One region of the Paenibacillus mesotrionivorans genome, then DNA from elsewhere that is predicted to be linked to it. Evidence: riboswitches for the same ligand, from Rfam matches in the RefSeq annotation. Region 1 holds a riboswitch; each other region holds the start of a gene.
The links. Region 1 has a riboswitch for cyclic di-AMP ahead of ACI1P1_RS06110 (APC family permease). Riboswitches for the same ligand answer to the same signal wherever they lie in the genome.

Region 1 (5,377 bases):
CAGCGCCGGATTTGAATGTGTCTGACCGTGATTATTTCAAGCAGGCTCTGGGCGGCACTGCAGTCACCAGCGAGGTGCTGATTTCCAAGGACAGCAACCAGCCTGTCGTTGTCATCGCCCTGCCGTTGTCCAGCGGAGGGAAAACCTCTGGTGTGCTTCTGGCCACCGTTTCCTTCCCGGCCCTTACGGGAGCCGTAGCCGACGTCAAAATCGGTGAAAGCGGGTACGCCTACATGGTGGATAAAACCGGTCTTTTGGTGTCCCATCCCATCAAAGACAAGGTGCTGAAGGAGAATGCTGCTGACAATGGTTTTCCCGAGCTGAATAATCTGGTGAAGGATGTCCTGGCCGGCAAGAAAAAAGCCGGATTTTACACCTTTGAAGGCATTTATAAATATGTTGTATTCCAGCCAGCCGGCAATTGGATTGTCGCCACTACGGCCAATTACGACGACTACATGGCGCCTGCCTTCAGCATCCGCAACGATACCATCGTCATTACCCTGGTGTGTATCCTGGCCGCTCTGCTTCTCGGGTATCTCATGAGCGAAATGGGTGTCATCCGGCCAATCCGGAAGCTCCAGAAGGCTATGGCGCAGGCAGGGGACGGGGATCTGACGGCCCATACGTCCATCCGCTCCAAGGATGAGTTCCAGGAGCTGAGCGAATCCTTCAACCTGATGATCCACAAGCAGGATCTGATGATCCGCAAAATCCGCGATGGCTCCGAATTGCTGATGAATATGTCCCAGGAAATGGCCGCCTCCTCGGAGGAAATCAACGCCTCCATCGAGGAGATCAGCGCCAACATGCAGGAGATTGCAGCAGGGGCGGAGAACAATAACGATTCTGTTGTTAATGCGTCGCAGGTGCTGGTGCAGCTGTCCAGTCTGGTGCAGCTGGCCCTGAACAAAGCCTCTACTGCCAGCGAAAATGCGGACATCTCCGACAAAGCCGCCCAGGACGGCCGCGTACGCGTCCAGGAAACGGTGAAAGCCATGGAGACCATCAGCATTAGCACCGGCGAAACCGAAGCCATTCTGGCCTCCCTGAATACCCAATCCGCCACCGTGACGGAAATTGTGGCTGTAATTAACGCCATCGCCCAGCAGACCAATCTGCTTGCGCTTAATGCCGCGATCGAAGCCGCCCGTGCCGGGGAAAACGGCAGAGGCTTTGCAGTGGTGGCCGGAGAGGTCCGCAAGCTGTCCGAGGAATCCAACAAACGGGCCAATGAAATATCGGAGCTGGTGGAACGGATGGTGGATCAGATCGGCAAAGCCGTGGGTGCTATGAAGGGAGCCTCCTCCGCGGTTACCCAAGGCGTGGACATTGTCCAGGAAACGGACCGGGCCTTCATGCATATTATTGACACTGTTCAGGTGATCACCCATAATGTGAAGGAAATTGAAGAGATTACCCGGGACGAGGTGGCCACCTCCGACCAGATTATCGGCCTTATTGATTCCATGGGAAGCATATCCGAGCAAACCGCGTCCAATAGCGAAAGTGTGTCCAGCGCCATCGAAGAGCAGTCCTCCACGGTCAGCAACCTTGCTTCGTCCGCGCAAGAGATCAGTGCGATGGCCAATGAGCTGGAGGGTATGGTTGAGAATATCAAATTAAGAGGTGACTAACATGCAGCAGGAAAAGGTCATACGTATTCCTCCCACCTTCTCCATTGAGGAAGCGTCCCTGTTCAGAGAGAGTATGCGGGAATATGTGAGCAACGGGACAACACATTTTCTTCTGGATTTCAGCGATTGCCGGTTTATTGACAGTACGGGGTTAGGGGTAATTGTCAGTGCCTACAAGAAGTGCGTAGAGGCCGGCGGCAAGATCAGACTGCAGGCTTTGGCGCCGAATGTGCTGAAGGTGTTTCAACTGACCCGTCTGAACAACGTATTCGAAATTCTTCCTTAACGATAAACGGAGATACAGCCAGAACAATGAAGAGAATGGCTGAATTAGGGGACAGAAATCGCTTCCAACCACACCGGTAAGCGAAATCTGGCCCCTTTCCCTTTGAATCCGAACCTTTACAAGGAAGGCCGAAACGAGTAACATACGTTCTGTAACTGAGGAATCACAAATGGATGTTCCTGGTGTATCGCTGAAGTCCCGCGGCTGGCGGGATACGGGGGAACCAACTGTTCTTATGAGGGCTTAACGGCCTGACGGGAACAACGGGGTGAATCCTGTGCGGGCTTGTCCAGACGTACGGGTAGGGCGACTCTTGCCGTCCGAATCCGGCAGCTAACCTCGCAAGCGTTGATAAGGGGAAGGGGGCTCTTGGTGCGTCGGCACTACGGAGAACGGCTCTTCGTGGTGTTTTTTTGCTGTCTGAAAATGGAAGGAACTTTGGACAGCGGAAGAGGATATGATGCGGCGGTAGAACAAATTCTAACCAAGATGAATGGTTCACTTCCTGATTTCCCGTTTACAAACAGCTTATTGATACCTATTAAACAGCACAGGCGGGGAAAAACGATGTTATTGCGCTTAAAACGGTTTTTGATCGGCAGACCTATGAAATCCCATGAGCTGGGAGACGAAAAGCTCAGCAAGCTGAAGGCACTGGCTATCCTGTCCTCGGATGCCTTATCTTCGGTAGCGTACGGTACGGAGCAAATACTGATCGTGCTGATTACGCTGGGCTTTGCGGCCTTATGGTATTCCATCCCGATATCCATTGCGGTACTGGCTCTGCTTACGATACTGGTGCTGTCCTACCGGCAGACCATATTCTCTTATCCCACCGGCGGCGGCGCTTATATTGTGGCCAAGGATAACCTGGGCGTCCGGACCGGCCTGGTAGCAGGCGGATCGCTTCTGGTGGACTATATCCTGACGGTGGCGGTAAGCACCTCTGCGGCTACCGATGCGGTGACCTCGGCGTTCCCGAATCTGCATCCGTACCGGATTGAAATTGCGTTGGTGATGATATTATTCCTTACGATTATGAACCTGCGCGGCATTACGGAGTCCGCCCAGGTGTTAGCCTACCCCGTGTACCTGTTTGTTGCGGGTATTTTCCTGATGATTATTGTAGGCCTCTTCCGGGTGGCTACAGGGGATGTGCAGGCCACTCCTGCGGAGTTTGGTCTGGATGTTTCCGGCATCTCCCTGTTCCTGCTGCTGAAGGCCTTCAGCTCCGGCTGCTCGGCCCTTACCGGGGTAGAGGCAGTATCCAATGCCATCCCCAGCTTCAAGGCTCCTTCCGAGAAGAATGCGGCGTCCACACTGGCGCTGATGGGGATTATCCTCGGCTCCATGTTCCTGGGGATCAGCTTGCTGGCTTATTTCTACGGCATCTCTCCCATGAAGGATGTCACGGTGGTTTCACAGATTGCCGAAGCGGCATTCGGACGGGGACCGATCTACTTCTTCATTCAGGGCACCACTGCCCTGATCCTGTTCCTGGCAGCCAATACCGCTTATGCTGCGTTTCCGCTGCTGGCTTTTATGCTGGCCAAGGATAAGTTCATGCCTCACGCTTTTATGATCCGCGGCGACCGGCTGGGTTTCTCCAACGGCATTATCGTGCTGGGCCTCCTGGCAGGGGTTCTTGCCATTGTTTCCAACGGGTACACGGAGAACCTGATCCCCCTCTACGCTATCGGGGTGTTCATTCCCTTTACGCTTTCGCAGCTGGGAATGATGCGCAGATGGTACCGGTTAAAGCCTCAGGGCTGGCTAATCCGGTTCTTGGTTAACGGAGTCGGCATGGTGACCACACTGTCGATAACACTGATTTTCTTGTTCACCAAGTTCAGCCAGGTGTGGATGGTGTTTATCTTCCTGCCGGTGGTGTACGTTATGTTCCAGCAGATTCACCGCCACTACATGGCAGTTGCGGATGAGCTGCGGATTGATCTGGCTACCGACAAGCCGGAAGCCAAGGGCAACACAATTGTCATTCCGGTGGCGGGCATTACACGGGTGGTCATGAATACCATCAGCTATGCCAAGTCCATGACTGACAATGTGATAGCGGTATACATTGGCTTTGACGATGAGGATATCGAGAAGATGGAAAAGAAGTGGGAGGAATGGGATTGCGGCGTGCGTCTTATCGTGCTGCGTTCCCGCTATAGAAGCATCATAAAACCCCTGGTGAAATTCATCGAAACGGTGGAATGGAAAAACTCGGAGACGGGGCACATCACCATCTTGATCCCGCAGTTTATTCCTAAACACTGGTGGCAGAATATCCTGCATAATCAAACCAGCCTGCTGATTCGTTATTACCTGTTCAAATATAAGGATGTCACCATCTCCACCGTGCCGTACCACTTGAACAAGTAAAGAATCTAATGGCAAGGGAGACCATTTTGTGAGCTGCCTCGGGGCAACTTATGGAATGGTCTTTTTGTGTTGGTGCGATGAGCAGTAAACCCAGCTGCCCGGCGGAGAGAGGGGACATGTAAGCGGCAGAAAATGTCTGCTATTACGCTGAGGTGGTTATTTTTTTGGAAATAGCGACATCAAATGTCTGCTAATGGCCTGATGTTGTTCAAAAAGGGATCTGAAAACAAAAATAGCAGACATTTTATATCTGCTATTGAAGCCAAAATATGAAAAATCTCCGATTAGCAGACATTTGTGGTCCGCTATCACGGCTGTTGGCAGGCCAACCATATAAGCCTCCTGAGCAGCAGGACAACAAGAGTAACTCCTGCCCTACGCCAGCAGCATCCGCACGGTGGTGAACACCAGCCCCAGGAAAAAGCCGCAGACGGCGCCGTTTACCCGGATCCACTGCAAATCCTTGCCGGCCTTGTCCTCCACGAGAGCAATCAGAGTGTCATTGTCCATCTTCTCGATGTTCTCGCGAACCAGGCCGCCGATGCGGGAATGATTAGCTTCCAGGAACCGGACTGTCGTGTCCTGCAGAAAGCTGTTCACGTTGCCCAACAGGCGATCGTTGCGGCTGAGCTTCTCCGCGGTGTCTTCCACAAAGGGGAACACCCGCTTCTCCAGCAGCCCGCCGTTTTCCACCTGATCATGCAGCTTGGCCCGCAGCTCCTCCAGAAGAGCAAGCGGTTTGTCGCTTTCCACCCAGCTGCCGAGCAGCTCCTGAAGCTTGGCATTCCACTTGTCCCGGTTGTCCGGCGACTGCACATGGACATCCCATTCCTTCTTCAGGTAGGCCAGAATGGATTCCCTCGTAGGATGGCCCTCCAGGCTAATCTCCCGGAGCTTGGTGACCAGAGCAAGCTGAATAGCGCTGCCGATCTGGTCTTCGTCAAAATAATTCAACGCCGCATTCACGGCAAATTGCATCAGGCCGTTCATCTTGAGGCCGCCGATGGCGGTGATGGCCAGCTTCCCCATCATCCGCCGGGCGTCATCGGTAACCACCCAGTGGGTTCCT
Region 2 (5,377 bases), 340 kb from region 1:
TGCAGCTTGCGTAAGGTACGGCGTTATAAGTGGAAGCGCGGAGATGGCCGACGCTGCGGTGGCCGCCCAGGCCTACGAAACCGTTCTTCTTGGCCAATGCAAGGAATTCCTTCTCCAGCTCTTCGGTTTGCAGCTTGAAGGTTACGTTCATAATGGAACGGCTGTCCTTCTGGGCCAAACCTTCATAGAAGCCGCCGCTGTTATCCAGCACATTGTAAATCAGGTCGGTCTTCTCGCGGTTCGCCTTCTCGACAGCTGCTACGCCGCCTTGCTCCTTGACCCACTTCAGCACCAGGTTAACCATATAAATGGAATATACCGGTGGTGTGTTGTACAGGGAGTTGTTCTTCAGATAAGTGCTGTAGCGGAGCATGGTGGGAATGGTCTTGGGTGCGTTGTTGAACAAATCTTCCTTAGCAACAACGATGGTGACGCCGGAAGGACCCAGGTTCTTCTGAGCACCGGCGTAGATCAGGGAGAACTTGGAGGCGTCGATGCGCCGGGACAGGATATCGCTGGACATATCCGATACCAGCGGAATGCTGCCTGTATCCGGGAACTCCTGGTATTGGGTGCCTGCAATGGTTTCATTGGAGGTCACGTGCAGATATGCCGCGTTCTCCGGGATTTCGATTTCGCTCAAAGCGGGAATATGTAGAACGCCTTCCTTGGAGCTGGCGGCGATATGGGTCTCTCCGATGAGTTTGGCTTCCTGGATGGCCTTCTCCGCCCAAGAGCCGGTCATAACATAGCTGCCTACCTTGCCTGCGGTGAGCAGGTTCATAGGAAGCATGGCGAACTGCGTGCTGGCACCGCCTTGCAGGAACAGTACCTTGTAGCCGGCAGGGAGCTCCAGTAGCTCAAGAAGCAGCTGTTGGGTCTCGTCGTTTACCGCTTCATACTCCTTGCTGCGGTGGGATACCTCCATGATGGACATGCCGATCCCTTTAAAATCAACAATCTCTTCCTGCGCCTTCTGCAATACTTCCAGCGGGAGCGCCGCAGGCCCTGCATTAAAATTATAGGCTCTAGTCATGAAATTCCACACCAACCCTTCACGTTTGTGTCTATGATAGCAAGATTCAATAGGTTCATCAAGTAGCTTTAAGCGCATTCACAGAAATTTTCTTTTATTCTTTACAGCGGTTATGAACCATATTTTTACATGATAAATATTTTTTATCGAAAGAATAAACAGCAGAATTCCAACGAGACATGTGAAGTTTTCTTCCATTCTTTTCTTGCTCCGCAGAGTAAAAAAGAAGCCATCCGGAGAATGGCTCCGAATGGCCTGTGTCTGGTGCTTCCGATTCAGGGAAGCAGATACACCTTCACCTGCTGGTAGCCGAACTTCTTCAGCTCCTCACGGGTTCCCGGCACAAAAAGATCGATCCGGTTCCCTTTAAGGGCATTGCCTGTGTCCGTAGCTTCCGCAAACATCCCGCCTACCGGCAGACCGTTAAAGTCATACCCTTCCACATACAGCTTGGTGCCCAGCGGGATAACGGATGGATCCACCGCGACAGTTCCCACTTTCAACGGATTGCCGAAATAGTCCACTGCCCCATATCCGCCGTTTTCCTTGGGATCGGCTGAGTATGCCGTGGCCGTAAATGTGGATACCAGCTTCATCCGCGGCGCATACCAGGCCGGCGCGTGATAGTTGCCGTCTTCATTAAGAATGGCGATAAAATTGCTGGAGTCCCACTGCACCCTAATTCCTTTTGCTTCCGAAATAAACCGCAAGGGCACATAAACCCTGCCGTCGCGCAGCACTGCTGCGGTGTCCATAGCCTCAGCTTTCCCATCCACCATGGCCATGGTTTTGCCTGTTTCCAGAGTCAGGGTTTTGCCTGCGTCATTCTTCAGCTGCACATTGATTTGTCCGTCGGACAGGCGGGACCAATCCACCTGATAGCCCAATTCCTCGCTTACAAAACGGACGGGCACCTGGGTACGTCCCTGGTCATCAATAAAGGGCTGGGCGTCGGGAAACTGAATCAACTCCGTATTGACCTGCACCTTGACAGAAAGCGTTTCCGCCAAAGGAGCGACCTCAGCATGCGCCGCGGGAGCCGCAAACGCACAGAGAGAAATTGCTGCAGCACTTATGCCTGCAACCCATTTCTTTTGGTTAAAGATTGGCATGGATGATGGACCTCCTGAGTATTTCATCCGCATAATGCCGGATGATTCTCTGCCTCCGAGGTTAGTTGACGGGTTCGGGAAGAAGGTTGCTCCCTAGGCGCCTGACAGCAGCGCGCATTCACCCCTGTAAATCATCCCCCGTACCGGTTGTTTATATGGAAGCGTCCATACCGGATTCGGCTCTATTTAGGCTACCATACCCGCCAAAGCTGCATCAACCCTCAAAATATTACAGTTGGATAATAAATCAGAATCCCCCCACCGCACCTTCAACAACAAAAAAACCCCCGGAGAACCGGGGGCTGCGATCAATAAGGGTAATGGAATTACACTCCGAAGTACAGGGAGTATTCGTGCGGGTGAACGCGGATGGCGACAGCCTTGGCTTCAGCACGCTTCAGTTCGATGAAGTTGGCGATGAAGTCTTCGGTGAAGACGCCGGACTCGGTCAAGAAGGAGTGGTTGGCTTCCAGAGCGTCCAGAGCTTCCTCCAGGGAGCCCGGTACACTGCGGATTTCCTTCTTCTCTTCGTCGGACAGCTCGTAGATGTTCTTGTCCAGCGGACCATAACCCAGAGCAGTCGGGTCGATCTTGTTCTTGATGCCGTCCAAACCGGCCAACAGCATAGCTGCGAAAGCCAGGTACGGGTTTGCAGTGGAGTCCGGAGTACGGAACTCGATGCGACAGCCCTTCGGAGTTACGGCAGCGATCGGGATACGTACAGCCGCGGAACGGTTACCCTTGGAGAATACCAGGTTAACCGGTGCTTCATAACCCGGAACCAGACGCTTGAAGGAGTTGGTGGACGGGTTGGTCAATGCGATCAGAGACGGTGCATGGTGCAGGATACCGCCGATGTAATAGATCGCCATTTGGCTCAGGTTGGCGTATGCGCCTTTTTCGTAGAACAGCGGGTTGCCGTCGTTGAAAATGGATTGATGCACGTGCATGCCGCTGCCGTTGTCGCCGAAAAGCGGCTTCGGCATGAAGGTTGCAACCTTGCCGTATTGGCGGGCAACGTTTTGCACAATATATTTATACTTTTGCAGGTTGTCGGCAGTTTTGGTCAGGGTGCTGAAGCGGAAGTTGATTTCGCCTTGGCCGGCAGTGGCAACTTCGTGGTGATGACGCTCGATGCGCAGGCCAGCTTCTTGCAGAAGACGGCACATTTCGGAGCGGATATCCTGTTGGGTATCAGTAGGAGCTACCGGGAAATAACCGCCCTTAACGCCGGTTTTGAAGGCCAGGTTGCCGCCTTCTTCCTTGCGGCCGGTGTTCCATGCAGCTTCTTCGGAGTCCACTTCATAGAAGGACTTGTTCATGCCGCTTTCGTAGCGTACATCGTCAAAGATAAAGAACTCGGATTCAGGAGCAAAATAAGCGTCTGTTCCCAGTCCGGTGGTTTTCAGGTATTCTTCGGCCTTCACAGCGATGCTGCGGGGGTCGCGGTCATAACGGACTCCGTCAGGAGTATAAATGTCGCAAAGCAGAACCAGTGTAGGATGTGCAGTGAACGGATCAACAAAGGCAGAGTCCGTGTCCGGCATCATTACCATGTCGGATTCTTCGATTCCCCGGAAGCCGGTGATGGAGGAACCGTCGAAAGCAACACCAGTTTCGAAGGTTTCAGCCTCTACTTCTACAGCGGGAACAGACAAGTGATGGGATTTGCCGCCAATGTCAGTAAACCGAAAATCAACCCATTCAATACCCTTTTCCTTAATGGTATCCAGCACTTTTTGAACAGACATGGATAATTACCCTCCCTAATTCCGAACATTCACCGTTAAAATGGCGATCATTGTTCAATTTTTTACTCAACTTGCCATTATTATAAAGCCTTCATTTTTGGTCGTCAATACTTATGTAAGGTATTTTTTTGGGTCGTGTTAGGATTGTTTACACCCTCTGAATAAATGTTCACAAATTCACCATGAAAAGGCCTATCCCACTGGAGATCCAGGGAAATAAGCCTTTTCCTTCATTAATAAGGAATTTCAAAATCCGAATATTACTTCTTCCAAGAGCCTGCGAGAATCGGTTCCTTGCGGGTATTCAGGGTTTTCCCGCAGAGGGGCGCCAGCTTCTCCAGATCAGCCAGCAGATCGGAGAATTGATCCGGGAACAGGGATTGCACGCCATCGCCGGTCATCGAGTTGTCCGGGTCCGTATGCATCTCGATAATCAATCCGTCGCAGCCTGCGGCTACGGATGCCTTGGTCATCGGGACCACCAGCTCTCTGCGGCCTGTGCCGTGGCTGGGGTCGGAAATCACCGGAAGGTGGGACAAGGACTTCAGCACGGGGATGGCTGCCAAGTCAAGTGTGTTCCGGGTGTACGATTCGAAGGTGCGGATGCCGCGTTCGCACAGCATAACATTGGGGTTGCCGCCGGCCAGGATGTATTCCGCCGCATTCAGGAATTCGTCATAGGTAGAGCTGAAGCCACGCTTCAACAGAACAGGAGTCTGGATGGTACCCAGCTTGCGCAGAAGGTCAAAATTCTGCATGTTCCGGGTGCCCACTTGGAGAATATCCGCGTATTCGGCGCAAATATCCACGTATTCCGGAGTCATAACCTCAGTGATAGTCAAGAGGCCATGCTTCTCGCCGGCATCCTTCATCCATTTGAGTCCCTCTGTACCAATCCCTTGGAAGCTGTAAGGGCCTGTGCGGGGCTTGAAGGCGCCGCCGCGGAGAACCTGGCCGCCCGCCAGCTTCACCAGACGGGCGATTTCGTCGATCTGCTCAGGAGTTTCCACCGCGCAGGGGCCGCCCATAATCACCAGCTCGCTGCCGCCGATTTCCACTCCCTTAATCTTAATGACAGTATCGGCAGGATGGAATTCCCGGCTGGCCATCTTGTAGGACTTGGAGATGCGGACAACCTGTTCCACACCTGACATCTGACGGAGATGCTCAGCCAGCTGCGAATCGAATTTCCCGACAATACCGATAACGGTGCGATCCTCTCCCATGGAAACATGAGCGCTTAATCCGTGCTTCTCTATATAACGGACGATTTCATTAATCCGTTCTTGGCTGGTTTTATTCGAAGTGACTACGATCATCCCTGGCACTCTCCCTTAGCTATTGTTTCGCTTCAACGCTTGTGCGCTTCTTCGCTTTTAATCATTAAAGCAAATATAGACTATTCTAACCGTCGCGTCAAGCCTTTTTTCTGGAAAAACGTCTCCGAAAGGCAAATTCGCCTTCCGGAGACGCGTCAT
Region 3 (5,377 bases), on a different contig from region 1:
TCCCGGAGCATCCGGCACAGCTCGATGCCGGACATCTCGGGCATCATCACATCCAGAATAATCAGATCAATGTCCGGATGCCGGGCAATTTGAGCCAAGGCTTCCTTGGCGGACAAGGCGGAGAGCAGATTGTAGGGATAACGGCGCAGAATATTCAGTAAGGTATAAATATTGGAGGGTTCGTCATCCACGATCAGAATGGTCTCTTTGTACTCCCCCAGAACCTCCAATGGCTCCAGGAGGGCATTGGAATGGCGGCGCGGGAACTCTCCGCTTCCGTCCTCCGCGGAAGAAGCCGCAGCCTGCTCCACCGGCAGGCCGATCATCATCCGGGTGCCCTTGCCCGGCTCGGACCAGTCGATATCCAGGGAGCCATTCATCCCTTCAGCCAGCTTGCGGCAGATGTACAGACCCACTCCCATTCCGGAGTACCCTTCTGCGGGCAAATCATAACCGAAGGGATCCTCTTTCTTCAGCAGCCTCCGCTGTTTGTCCGGTGCAATCCCTGCCCCCGTATCCTCTACGGCGATCAAGGCTGCATCCCCCGTTACCGTACTGCTCAACGTGATACTTCCCGTTACCGTATACTTGATGGCATTATGCACCAGATTGTACAGCACCTGACGAAGGCGGTTCTCATCTGCCTGCACCCAAAGCGCAGCGGAGATTTCATTTTGCAGCACGACTTTTTTGCCGGCCAGCTCAAACTGCAGAATGTCCAGCACCATCTTCGCCACCGACCGGACGTTAACGGAGGTAATCTGCATCTTCATCTCCCCGTGACGCAGCCGTGTAACGTCGATTAAGTCCTGCATCAGCATCGACAGCTTGACGGAGATATCCTTTACCAGCCACAGGTCCTGCTGCTGCTTGGGGGAGAGTGCCTTCTCCCCCTCGTCCAGAAGGTGGGAGGTAATATTCATAATGGCGTTGAGCGGCGTGCGGATTTCATGGGAGGTCATAATCAGGAACTCATCCTTGGCCTGATTGGATGCTTCCAGCTGGCCAGTCAGCTTCTTGGTTTCCTCCATGGTACGGGCAAAACGGAACGCCAGCAGAATGTTCATCAGAATCGTGAAGATGAGCGCTCCCAGCTTGCCGATAAAATCCGAGGACATCATGCTTTCCTTCGCCAGCGAGTCCGCCACCAGATAAATCAAGAGACACGCCACAGCCGCAATAAACAGCAGCAGCTCCTTGCTTTCATAGCTTCCCTTCTGCCGCTGGGCATACAGCCTGGCCATTCCCAGCACCATATAAAACTCCACAAATGCCAGATAAAACATCACATAAAGCTTGATATCATTAAAAGCATGGTAAGGAATAACCGGTATGGTGGCAACGCATATCACCAGTGGCAAGATCAGAAGGGTTTGTGTCCGTTTGGACATCATCTTGCTGTTCAGAGAGCTGAAGAGCAGCACCGCTACCAGAGCAGAAAGGATAATCGTGATGTCCAGAAGCTTATAGATGAAGTCAAAGGGAATCTCAGGCAGCAGCCGCTGGGCAATTTTCTCGTCCTGCATAGTCTGCCCAATGGCGATCAGCACCAAGAACAGCCCGCAATACAGGTAGCTCCGGTCCTCCCGCCGGGGCAGATACTGCAGAAGCTGGTGGATGCCCACCAACGTGAAAATCATCACGCAGGCCAGATCCCCGCCCAGACTCAGCGCCGTCTGAATGATCACATCCTTTTGGGCCCCGAACAAGATCGGTCTGGCAACTCCCCCATTAAAGAACACATGGTTAGAAACCTGAATCACAATCTCAATTTCGCCTTGATCCGATGAAAAAAACACCGTATAAGGCGTATTTCCCGGACGGTGCTCCTCCCGCGTATAAGCAGGGGTTCCGCTTTCGCCCTCCAGCTTTCCGTTAATATAGAGCTTATGGGCCATACGGATGTTGGTAATTTTAATGCCGTAGATGGTCTCCTCATTAGGCACCAGCACCTTAAGCCGGTAGGTGCCCGAACCCTTAGCATGGACACCGCCGTTCTCATGTTTACCCCGCCAGGTCCAGGGGGTCTCCAGATAGATGGTTTCCCCCGGCTGGCCCAGCATAGGGTCTCCCGGCTCCAGCAGCTTGTCCGGAACAAACTCCCATTCCCCGCTCAGCTGAGCCATCCCGCGCTCCGGAAGGCCAATTCCCCGCAGGTCAAGAACACCCTGCTGCGCCGGAGGTGCACCATTGTTCTCCACTAACCCTGTATATAACAACGTAACCAGCAGCATAAACGCCACCGTAACTGAGGTGATTCCAATCCATTTGCCCGCCGATTTCATGATGACGCCCCTCTATAAATAAAAAAATCCGTCCGATTATATCATACGATAACAAGCTCACAAGAAACTCACAAGGGCAATATCTAACAATTTTCGACTTTCACAAAATAGATAGTAGTACACGGGACATATCCATAAAGCACAAGTACAGGACTATAATCAGGTGAACCGGAAGTTTGGCGTATTGTAGGAAGAGGTAAACGGAGGTTTTCCGGCAGGTTCGACAAGAACTGGTTGGAAATACCTGGTTCTTTTGTCCATTCAATGAACTTTCCGGAACATCTGAAGAAATTCTTATCTTTTTTTAAAGAGAAGGGGAGGAATTTGACTCTGCGGGGAGAATACTTAGACTTGGAAAAAATAACATGCCGAATTCCCGTTTACGGGAAACGGGGGAACCACTCTGGGTGAATTGGTCTCGATGTACAGGGACCATAGGGAACCTTCAACCGAACCCTCCAGCTAACCTCGCAGGCACCAGGAAGGGGTTTACCTGTTGTTTTCATTCTTTAAAAAGTCTGTTGTCGCACTCGTCGCTGCCGTCATGCTGCTCAGTTTCTCGGCAGGCACCGCCTCGGCTGCCACCCCGTTGAACGAGCAGATCGACGCCCTTATTGGAACCCCTTACAAATCCGGGGGAACTTCCACGAAGGGTTTCGATTGTTCGGGCTTCACCCAGTACCTGTTCGCCCAATTCAATTTTGAATTGTCCCGCAGCTCCGTTTCCCAGAATGAAGAAGGCTACTGGATCCCTAAATCCGACCTTCGTCCCGGGGATTTGGTGTTCTTCAACACCAGCGGTAAAGGCATTTCGCATGTGGGTGTCTACATCGGCGACGGAATGTTTGCCCATTCCGCCAGTGATGAGGGCGTAACCAAGAGCAGCCTGGATGAATCCTACTACAAGAAACGCTATGTTTCGGCCCGTCGCGTGCTGTGGGAAGAGCTCTATACCCAGATGACCTCTGAACCCGCAGCGTAACGTTGATTACCTCACACCTTCTAGCAAACCCTGCCGTGATTCATCTCCGGCGGGGTTTGTTTTCTTTTTACCCCCAAAGCCAGAAGATGAAACACCTCGTTTTAGTACCTGGTCTTGAAAAACCTCCGGTTAACATATATGATGAAGAACAAGGAATACCACATGATTTCAGGGAGGAACTCCTGCCATATGATCATTAAACCGAAAATACGCGGCTTTATCTGCACCACCGCCCATCCGGAAGGCTGCGCCGAAAGTGTGCGGCGCCAAATCGCTGCCGTACAGGCCAGAAAGCCTGTGACAGGAGCCAAAAAAGTGCTGGTCATCGGAGCATCCACCGGCTATGGCCTGGCGTCACGAATCGCCGCCGCCTTCGGTATGGGCGCCGATACCATCGGGCTTTTCTTCGAACGCCCGGCAACGGACGACCGCACAGCCACCGCAGGCTGGTACAACACGGCTGCCTTCGAGAAGGCTGCCCGTGAAGCGGGCCTGGTAGCGGAGAGCCTGAACGGCGATGCCTTCTCCCAGGCCATTAAGGAAGAGGCTGTCCGTCTAATCCGGGAGAAGCTGGGCAAGGTGGATATGGTGGTCTACAGCGTTGCCGCCCCCCGCAGAACCGATCCTGTCACCGGAGAGGTGTACGGCTCTGTGCTGAAGCCCATCGGGCAATCGTTCTCCAACAAATCAGTGAATGTGCAGAACGGCGTGGTCAATGAAGTTACGATGGAGCCTGCCAGCGACGAGGAAATCCGGCAAACCATCAAGGTGATGGGCGGAGAGGACTGGATCCTGTGGATGCAGCTGCTGGCCCAAGAAGGCCTGGTGGCCGACAATGTGATTACACTCGCCTATTCCTATATCGGACCGGAGGTCACCCACGCCATTTATAAGGAAGGAACCATCGGACGGGCCAAGGAGGATCTGGAGGTGGCGGCGCGCCAAATCACAGCGGAGCTTGCTCCTTATGGCGGGCGTGCTTATGTTTCCGTAAATAAGGCGCTGGTTACCCAAGCCAGCTCGGCTATACCCGTGGTTCCCCTGTACATCTCCCTTCTGTACAAACAAATGAAGGCCCAGGGAACCCATGAGGGCTGCATCGAACAGATGGCCCGGATGATGGAGCGGATCTACGGAGCCGGGGGAGAGGTTGTCACCGACGCCGAAGGCCGCATCCGTATGGATGACTGGGAGATGGACGAGGGCATCCAAGCCGAGGTAAACAAGGCATGGTCGGCCATCACTACCGAAACCTTGCCCGAGCTGGGAGATCTGGAAGGATACCGTCAGGACTTCCTGCAGCTCTTCGGCTTCGGCTTCGACAACGTGGATTATGAGGCGGATGTCAATCCGAATGTGCAGCTTTAAAGCCAATTAACCGCATAGCTATATGGGCGCAAACGCCCCCGCTTGTCCTCGAGGCAGGTGCGGGGCGTTTTTTGGCATCTCAAAAAATCCGTTGGCCGAATTCTTTTCCCATGTGCCGGCTCATAAGTATGTGGGGAGTTTGCATATGACGAAAAGGGTGAGAACATGCCGTTCCCGAGCAATGTCCAATTTACCCCCATTACTGTAGGCGGGAAGCCGCCCACAGCCAATGTGGACCCCGCTTTTCCCGCCAGTCTGGATATCGTGGGCAACAGCCAATTTCCTCCGGCCTATTTCGCCTATGACGGAAGGAACGTGTATTTCCGCTTCCGTTTACGAGGCGATCCCCGATCCCGTACCGGGTTTTTGAACCAAACCTGGGGGGTTCTGCTGGATTTGAACAACAACCCGTCCAGCTACGAATGGATGTTCACGCTGAACGGAGGCACCAGCCAGATTAATCTGATCCAGAATACGTCGGTGGGCAGCAATCCGCTGACGGATCCCGCAGAGCGGAACAACTTCTCCCGGCCGGTGAACAATTTCGACCTGGCCCGGGCTACCCTCACCCAGGACGGCTCCAATTTTGGCGGTCAGGAAAATTACTTCCTGGATTACTTCGTGGATCAGGGCACCTTCTTCAGCCAGCTTGTCATTAACGCCAATACCGTGCTGCGATTTCTCTTTTTCACCTCAACGCTGGCTAATCAGGTAAACCGGGACTATCTGCCGTTTTCCGATC
Region 4 (5,377 bases), on a different contig from region 1:
AATCCCGAGCAGGCGCCCCATCGCTTCCCGCCGGGCTGCCGCATCCGGATGAACCAAAAGTCCTGCGTCCATCAGATCATCCTGGGTGATTTCCGATTCGGCCGACTGATAGTCTGTTTTCAGGTTTTCCAGCGCCTTGCGGATCATCTCCGGGGTTGCGTTCTCAATGCCCACATCGCCGTTTTTGGTGGTTTCCTCCTGGCTCAGGAAAGCCTGCTTGCATCCCGGAAAGCGAGCGGTAATCAGCCGCCGCAGCCGTTCTCCTGCATGATCGGGATCGGTGAAGATAATAACACCCCTGCGCTTCAAGGCCAGACGGATCTTTTCGTAGACGGCCTGATTGATAGCGGAGCCGCCGGTTTCAATGGTCTCGGCCTCCACGGCACGCTTTATAGCCGCCGTATCGGATTTACCCTCCACCACAATAATTTCTTTTAGCATAGACGCAACTTTTCCCTTCGCCGCTTCGTCTTAATAAACAGGAAGAGAAGAGGCCGGCAGCCTCTTCTCGAAAGGTATCCACTTGGAACAAGCCCTAGCCGGACAGATCCAAACCCGTTAGTCGGTAACCGGCTTTTTCGGACCAATCACATACACCGTATAACCTCGCTTGGTGCCAAACTTGTTGGCATACGCATTGCTGTCGAAGTATACGTCGATCTTATTGCCCTTAATGGCGCTGCCTGTATCCTCGGCACGGCGGAAGCCGATGCCTTCGATATAGACCCACCAGCCCATGGGAATCACACTTTTGTCCACAGCAATGGTACGGCCCTCGGTTACAGTCGTGCCGCTGGAGGTCACACCGTATTGCGGGTGGTCCTCATCCTTGCCTGTGGAGGCCACGCCGGCAGAATATGCCGTCAAGGTCACATTGTTCAAGATCTTCTTATAGCCAAAGTTTACCCCGTTCTTGGTGACTTCATCCATATTGGGAGAGCTTGCGCTTAACACGGTTACCACCGGAGCCTTGGTGCCCACGGCTACCACCTTGCTGACGCTTTCGGCGGCAATCGTTTCGTCCACCTTGTTCTCCGCTACCAAAACGCCATCCTCGTAAACCTTTTCTGTTTTGATAACCTTGGTTCCTTCTACGCCGTCCTGAACAACCTCTTCCTTGCCCTTCAGCAGGTTGCTGTCATTCTGCTTCACCGTTTCGAAGGCAATCGGCTGCGACTGCTCAGCGATTTCCTTGGTGACGCGGACGATCTTGATTTCTTCCCCGGCGCCTAAGTTTTCCTCCAGTGCAGGAGTAATCTTATCCAGCGGGTCCGTGCCAATATTTAAATCCTCCAAAGCGCCTGCAACCGTCTTTCCGGTTGTATACAACGTTAAGGTCTTTCCATCGGCAGTCAATTGCACCGGCGAGGTGTGATTCAGCACAATGACGTCCCCATTCCGCAGCTTGGTATCCACAGGCAGGGAAATACGGTCATTCTCACCGTACGAAATTGCTTTTTCATCCAGTAGGTGTTTAAGAACATCTTGCCGCGTTACAACCACGGTTTCTTGTCCGTCCACCACTACGGATACGCTCTTGGTAGCCGTACCGTACAACAACATGAAAAACATGAAGGCTAAGGCGATCGAGAAAGCTGCTGCTATAATAATTCTGCGCCCGTTTTCATGCTCCCATCGCAATGCGAAGGCCATGCTGGATGATCGTTTTTCATGGGTTTCCTGAACAGGGATAGCGCCCACTTCAATCGGTCCTCCTTCATAGTCCGCCGTCTGGTATGATACAGGGTTCTTTTGACGTGACTATTGGTTTGATTATAACTTCATGCTTAAAAACCAATTCTCCTCGCATTCAAAGCAGGCTGCAGCCGGAATCTGGCTCCTCGCGCAGCACCTCCTTCGCGAATATGATGAGCGGTTGAATTATGAATATCACGGGGAACAACATAAATAGCCCCGTGAAGAGGTATCTTCTCGTGGCAAACTAAGCATAAAAATGCACGACAAGTATCCTCTCTTCAACGCTTACGAGGTTAGCTGACGGATTCGGACGAAAGAGTCGCCCTACCTCTCCGGGCTGCAAAGCAGCCGTCAAAAGGATTCACCCCAAAACCGTGCCGTCACTTCAAGGCCGTCCACAAAGCCATGAAGCTGTTCACATTCGGTTCCCCCGTTTTCCAAAATGGAAACTCAGCGAATTGGAAATTTGGCAAGCACTATTAAGTTATCATGTGTTGTATATTAATGCCTCAGGCTAAAGTTGTAAATAGCGAAAAGTCCATAAATCGGTTAAAATTAGCCATGTATGCGATTAAAAATGGTTTTTTTATCTCATTATCTCACTCGTTTTATCCATTATCTCTTTATTTCTTAATTTCAATGGCTTATGACGGCTTAATTATGAATTTTTTATTGCTTTCCTGAAAGAATTATCAAAAAATTTTGACATCGAAGGGCTAATTTCCCATCATATTTACAGTTTGTTTACCTCCCCTCATACCCTGTCCCACGCACTTTTTCCAGCACCAAATCCTTCCGTTTTGACCTCCCATTCCCTTCCTTTTCCACTATCTTGTCCCCGGTTTAATTGCATCGCCCGGAGCTTTTTCTATATAATAGCGGAAGAATACATAACGTAAGAAGCGGGTGAACGGTTTGGAACCGATGCTGCAGGTAAAAGGGCTGTACGGGGGATATTTCCCGCGCAAGCCTGTTCTGAAGGATGTGGATTTTGACGTATTTCCCGGTGAGATGGTGGGCATGATCGGACTTAACGGCGCCGGCAAAAGTACCACGATCAAGCATATTCTGGGGCTGCTCCAGCCCCAGAAGGGAGAAATCCGGGTCCGCGGGCGTACCCTGGCCGAGGCACCTTTGGAATATCGCTCGTCCTTTGCCTATGTGCCCGAGTCCCCGGAGTTGTATGAGGAGCTGACCATCAGCGAGCACCTGGAGCTGACGGCAAGAGCTTACGGACTGGAGCGGCCCTTGTATGCGCAGCGGTCCGCCACTTTGCTGGACACCTTCCATATGACGGCCAAAAAGGACAGCTTCTCCGCGCATCTGTCCAAAGGGATGAAGCAGAAGGTGATGATCATGAACGCCTTCCTGACGGAGCCGCCCCTCTATATTATAGATGAGCCGTTTCTGGGCCTGGACCCCCTTGGTATCCGCTCCCTGCTGGAGCTGATGGTGGAGATGCGGCAAAAGGGAGCCAGTTTCCTGATCAGCTCCCACATCTTGTCCACCATTGAGCGCTACTGCGACAAGTTCATTGTTCTCCATCAAGGGTGCATCGCCGCCAAAGGGACCCTTCCCGAGATTTTGAAAGCGGCGGGCCTGCCTGCGGGCAGTAGTCTGGACGATGCCTTCTGTGTGCTGGCCGCGTCGGGAGGCGCCGTCGGATGAGGGAGGATTTCGCGGATCTGTGGCGCAAAAGAGCGGCAGCTTTCTGGAAGGAGAGCTTCATCTATATCAGCTATGCCGCCCGCAGCGGCTTCGCCGGATTTTTATTAATGTTCTTTATAATAGGCGCTTATTATTACGGCAAGTTTCTGCAGAGCCTTCCGGAGGCGTTTCCCTACTGGAGGTTTACCACCCCCCTGCTGGCCCTGCCCCTGGGGATGACCGGAATCCGCACCTTCATGAAGCAGGCGGATATGGTATTTCTGGCCCCGGCCGAAGCGAGGCTGCGCAGCTGGTGGACCAGCTCGATTGTATACAGCTTCGTGTTCCAAGCTGCGGTCACCCTCCTGCTGCTGCTCCTGGTCTGGCCGTTGTATCTGGCTTGTGCGGATGAGGCAGCGCTTCCCTTCGCACATGCCGCCTTGTATCTTGCGGCCGCCAAGCTGCTGGCGGTGTTGGGCCGCTTCCGGGCGGACCGGCTGGTCTACCGGCTGAACCGCAGCGCCGAGACTCTCGTCCGCTGGGTGGCTGCGGTGGTCCTGCCCTTCGCCCTGTTGACGGAAAACCCGGGGAAGGCATGGCTGCTACTCCTTCTGGCGGCGGTAGTGCAAAGCTTGGTGGTGCTGCCGTTCCCCCGGCACAGAGTGGCCTGGGAGCATCTGATCCGCCGGGAGGAAATCAGCCTCAAGCGTCACTACACCTTCTACAGCTGGTTTGCCGATGTGCCGAAGCTAAAAACCAAACCGGCGGCAAGACGTTTTCTCGGGGGGATCACCTCTCGGATTCCCTTCCGGCAGGAGGACACACACCGGTATCTGTATGCCAAGACCTTTATCCGTTCAGAATATTATGCCATATTGGTACGCACCTCCGTGATAGCCATCCTGTTGTTCCTGGCCGTGAATCATACGGCAGCGGTTCTGCTCATTTACGGGGTTGTGCTGGTGATGAATTGCGCCACAGTGTCCTCGTTGGCCCAGAGCCACCGGTACAGCTTCTGGCTGGAGCTGTATCCGCTGGATGCGGAACGCAGAGTCAAGGCAGTGTCCCGCATCTGCGAAGCCGCACTGCTCTTCTCCAACATAGCAATGGGAGCTGCGCTTATTGGCTTTCACGGCAGCGGCAGGCTGGAGGCCTTGGCAGCTGTAGCGGCGGGTTTTCTGGTTATCCTCTACTTCACACGGGTGTCGCTTCCCCGGAAAATCAAACATGCCGGGGACTGAGTCCTCCGGCATGTTTTTTTCTACGATTAACTTCACATTACAGACAATTTACGCCCTTCTTCACGCTCAAAACAGAACGGAACCACCGGGAAATCCCGCTCCCCGGCGGCGCGCATATTTTTCCCCCATAAAGCCTTGTATTCAGCGGGTTTCCAAGCCCATTTAAGACCTGCTCCTAACCCGTTTCTTCTATTATAATGTAAACTTATAAACGGTCATTTCAGGCCCAGCAGCTTAACCGCATTTTCGGTGGTAATCCGGGCGATTTCCTCTACGGACATCCCGCGGATTTCGGCAGCTGCCTCTGCCACATAACGCACATATCCGGTTTCGTTTCGCTTCCCGCGGAAAGGATGTGGGGTCAGATACGGGGCATCCGTTTCCAGGAGCAAACGGTCCAGGGGAACCCGGGCCAGCACCTCTTTGGGCTGCTTGGCATTCTTGAAGGAAACCGGTCCTCCGAAGGAAATATGGAAGTTCATGTCCAGGCACATTTTTGCCGTTTCCCAGCTGCCGGAGAAACAATGCATGATGCCGCCTACCTCTGCCGCTTTTTCCTCCTTCAGAATCTCCAGAATATCCTGATGGGCATCCCGGTTATGGATAACAATGGGCTTGCCCAGCTTCTTAGCCAGCCGGATCTGCTCCCGGAAAACCCGAGCCTGCACATCCTTGGGGGAGGTGTCCCAATAATAATCCAGGCCGATTTCGCCCAGAGCCACCACCTTGGGAAGCTTCAGCAGCTCCTCCAGCTCCTCCAGGTCCTCCGGTGTCATATCCTTGGCATCCTG

Region 2: another riboswitch for cyclic di-AMP. It lies ahead of ACI1P1_RS04580 (stalk domain-containing protein); the one in region 1 lies ahead of ACI1P1_RS06110 (APC family permease).
Region 3: another riboswitch for cyclic di-AMP. It lies ahead of ACI1P1_RS25720 (C40 family peptidase); the one in region 1 lies ahead of ACI1P1_RS06110 (APC family permease).
Region 4: another riboswitch for cyclic di-AMP. It lies ahead of ACI1P1_RS27830 (ubiquitin-like domain-containing protein); the one in region 1 lies ahead of ACI1P1_RS06110 (APC family permease).

The regions. Positions count from the first base shown of each region.
Region 1 is NZ_JBJURJ010000003.1:356,280-361,656, reverse strand. Features, by position in the region: gene ACI1P1_RS06120 (methyl-accepting chemotaxis protein) at 1-1,637, shown strand, start outside; gene ACI1P1_RS06115 (STAS domain-containing protein) at 1,639-1,923, shown strand; cyclic di-AMP (ydaO/yuaA leader) riboswitch at 2,102-2,286, shown strand; gene ACI1P1_RS06110 (APC family permease) at 2,491-4,308, shown strand; gene ACI1P1_RS06105 (DUF445 domain-containing protein) at 4,684-5,377, opposite strand, start outside.
Region 2 is NZ_JBJURJ010000003.1:19,433-24,809, forward strand. Features, by position in the region: gene serC (3-phosphoserine/phosphohydroxythreonine transaminase) at 1-1,036, opposite strand, end outside; gene ACI1P1_RS04580 (stalk domain-containing protein) at 1,312-2,148, opposite strand; cyclic di-AMP (ydaO/yuaA leader) riboswitch at 2,191-2,340, opposite strand; gene glnA (type I glutamate--ammonia ligase) at 2,475-3,899, opposite strand; gene aroF (3-deoxy-7-phosphoheptulonate synthase) at 4,160-5,218, opposite strand.
Region 3 is NZ_JBJURJ010000021.1:66,223-71,599, forward strand. Features, by position in the region: gene ACI1P1_RS25715 (hybrid sensor histidine kinase/response regulator) at 1-2,285, opposite strand, end outside; cyclic di-AMP (ydaO/yuaA leader) riboswitch at 2,642-2,777, shown strand; gene ACI1P1_RS25720 (C40 family peptidase) at 2,782-3,267, shown strand; gene fabV (enoyl-ACP reductase FabV) at 3,457-4,635, shown strand; gene ACI1P1_RS25730 (carboxypeptidase regulatory-like domain-containing protein) at 4,801-5,377, shown strand, end outside.
Region 4 is NZ_JBJURJ010000026.1:13,390-18,766, reverse strand. Features, by position in the region: gene rnmV (ribonuclease M5) at 1-441, opposite strand, end outside; gene ACI1P1_RS27830 (ubiquitin-like domain-containing protein) at 559-1,701, opposite strand; cyclic di-AMP (ydaO/yuaA leader) riboswitch at 1,966-2,164, opposite strand; gene ACI1P1_RS27825 (ABC transporter ATP-binding protein) at 2,623-3,366, shown strand; gene ACI1P1_RS27820 (ABC transporter permease) at 3,363-4,586, shown strand; gene ACI1P1_RS27815 (TatD family hydrolase) at 4,802-5,377, opposite strand, start outside.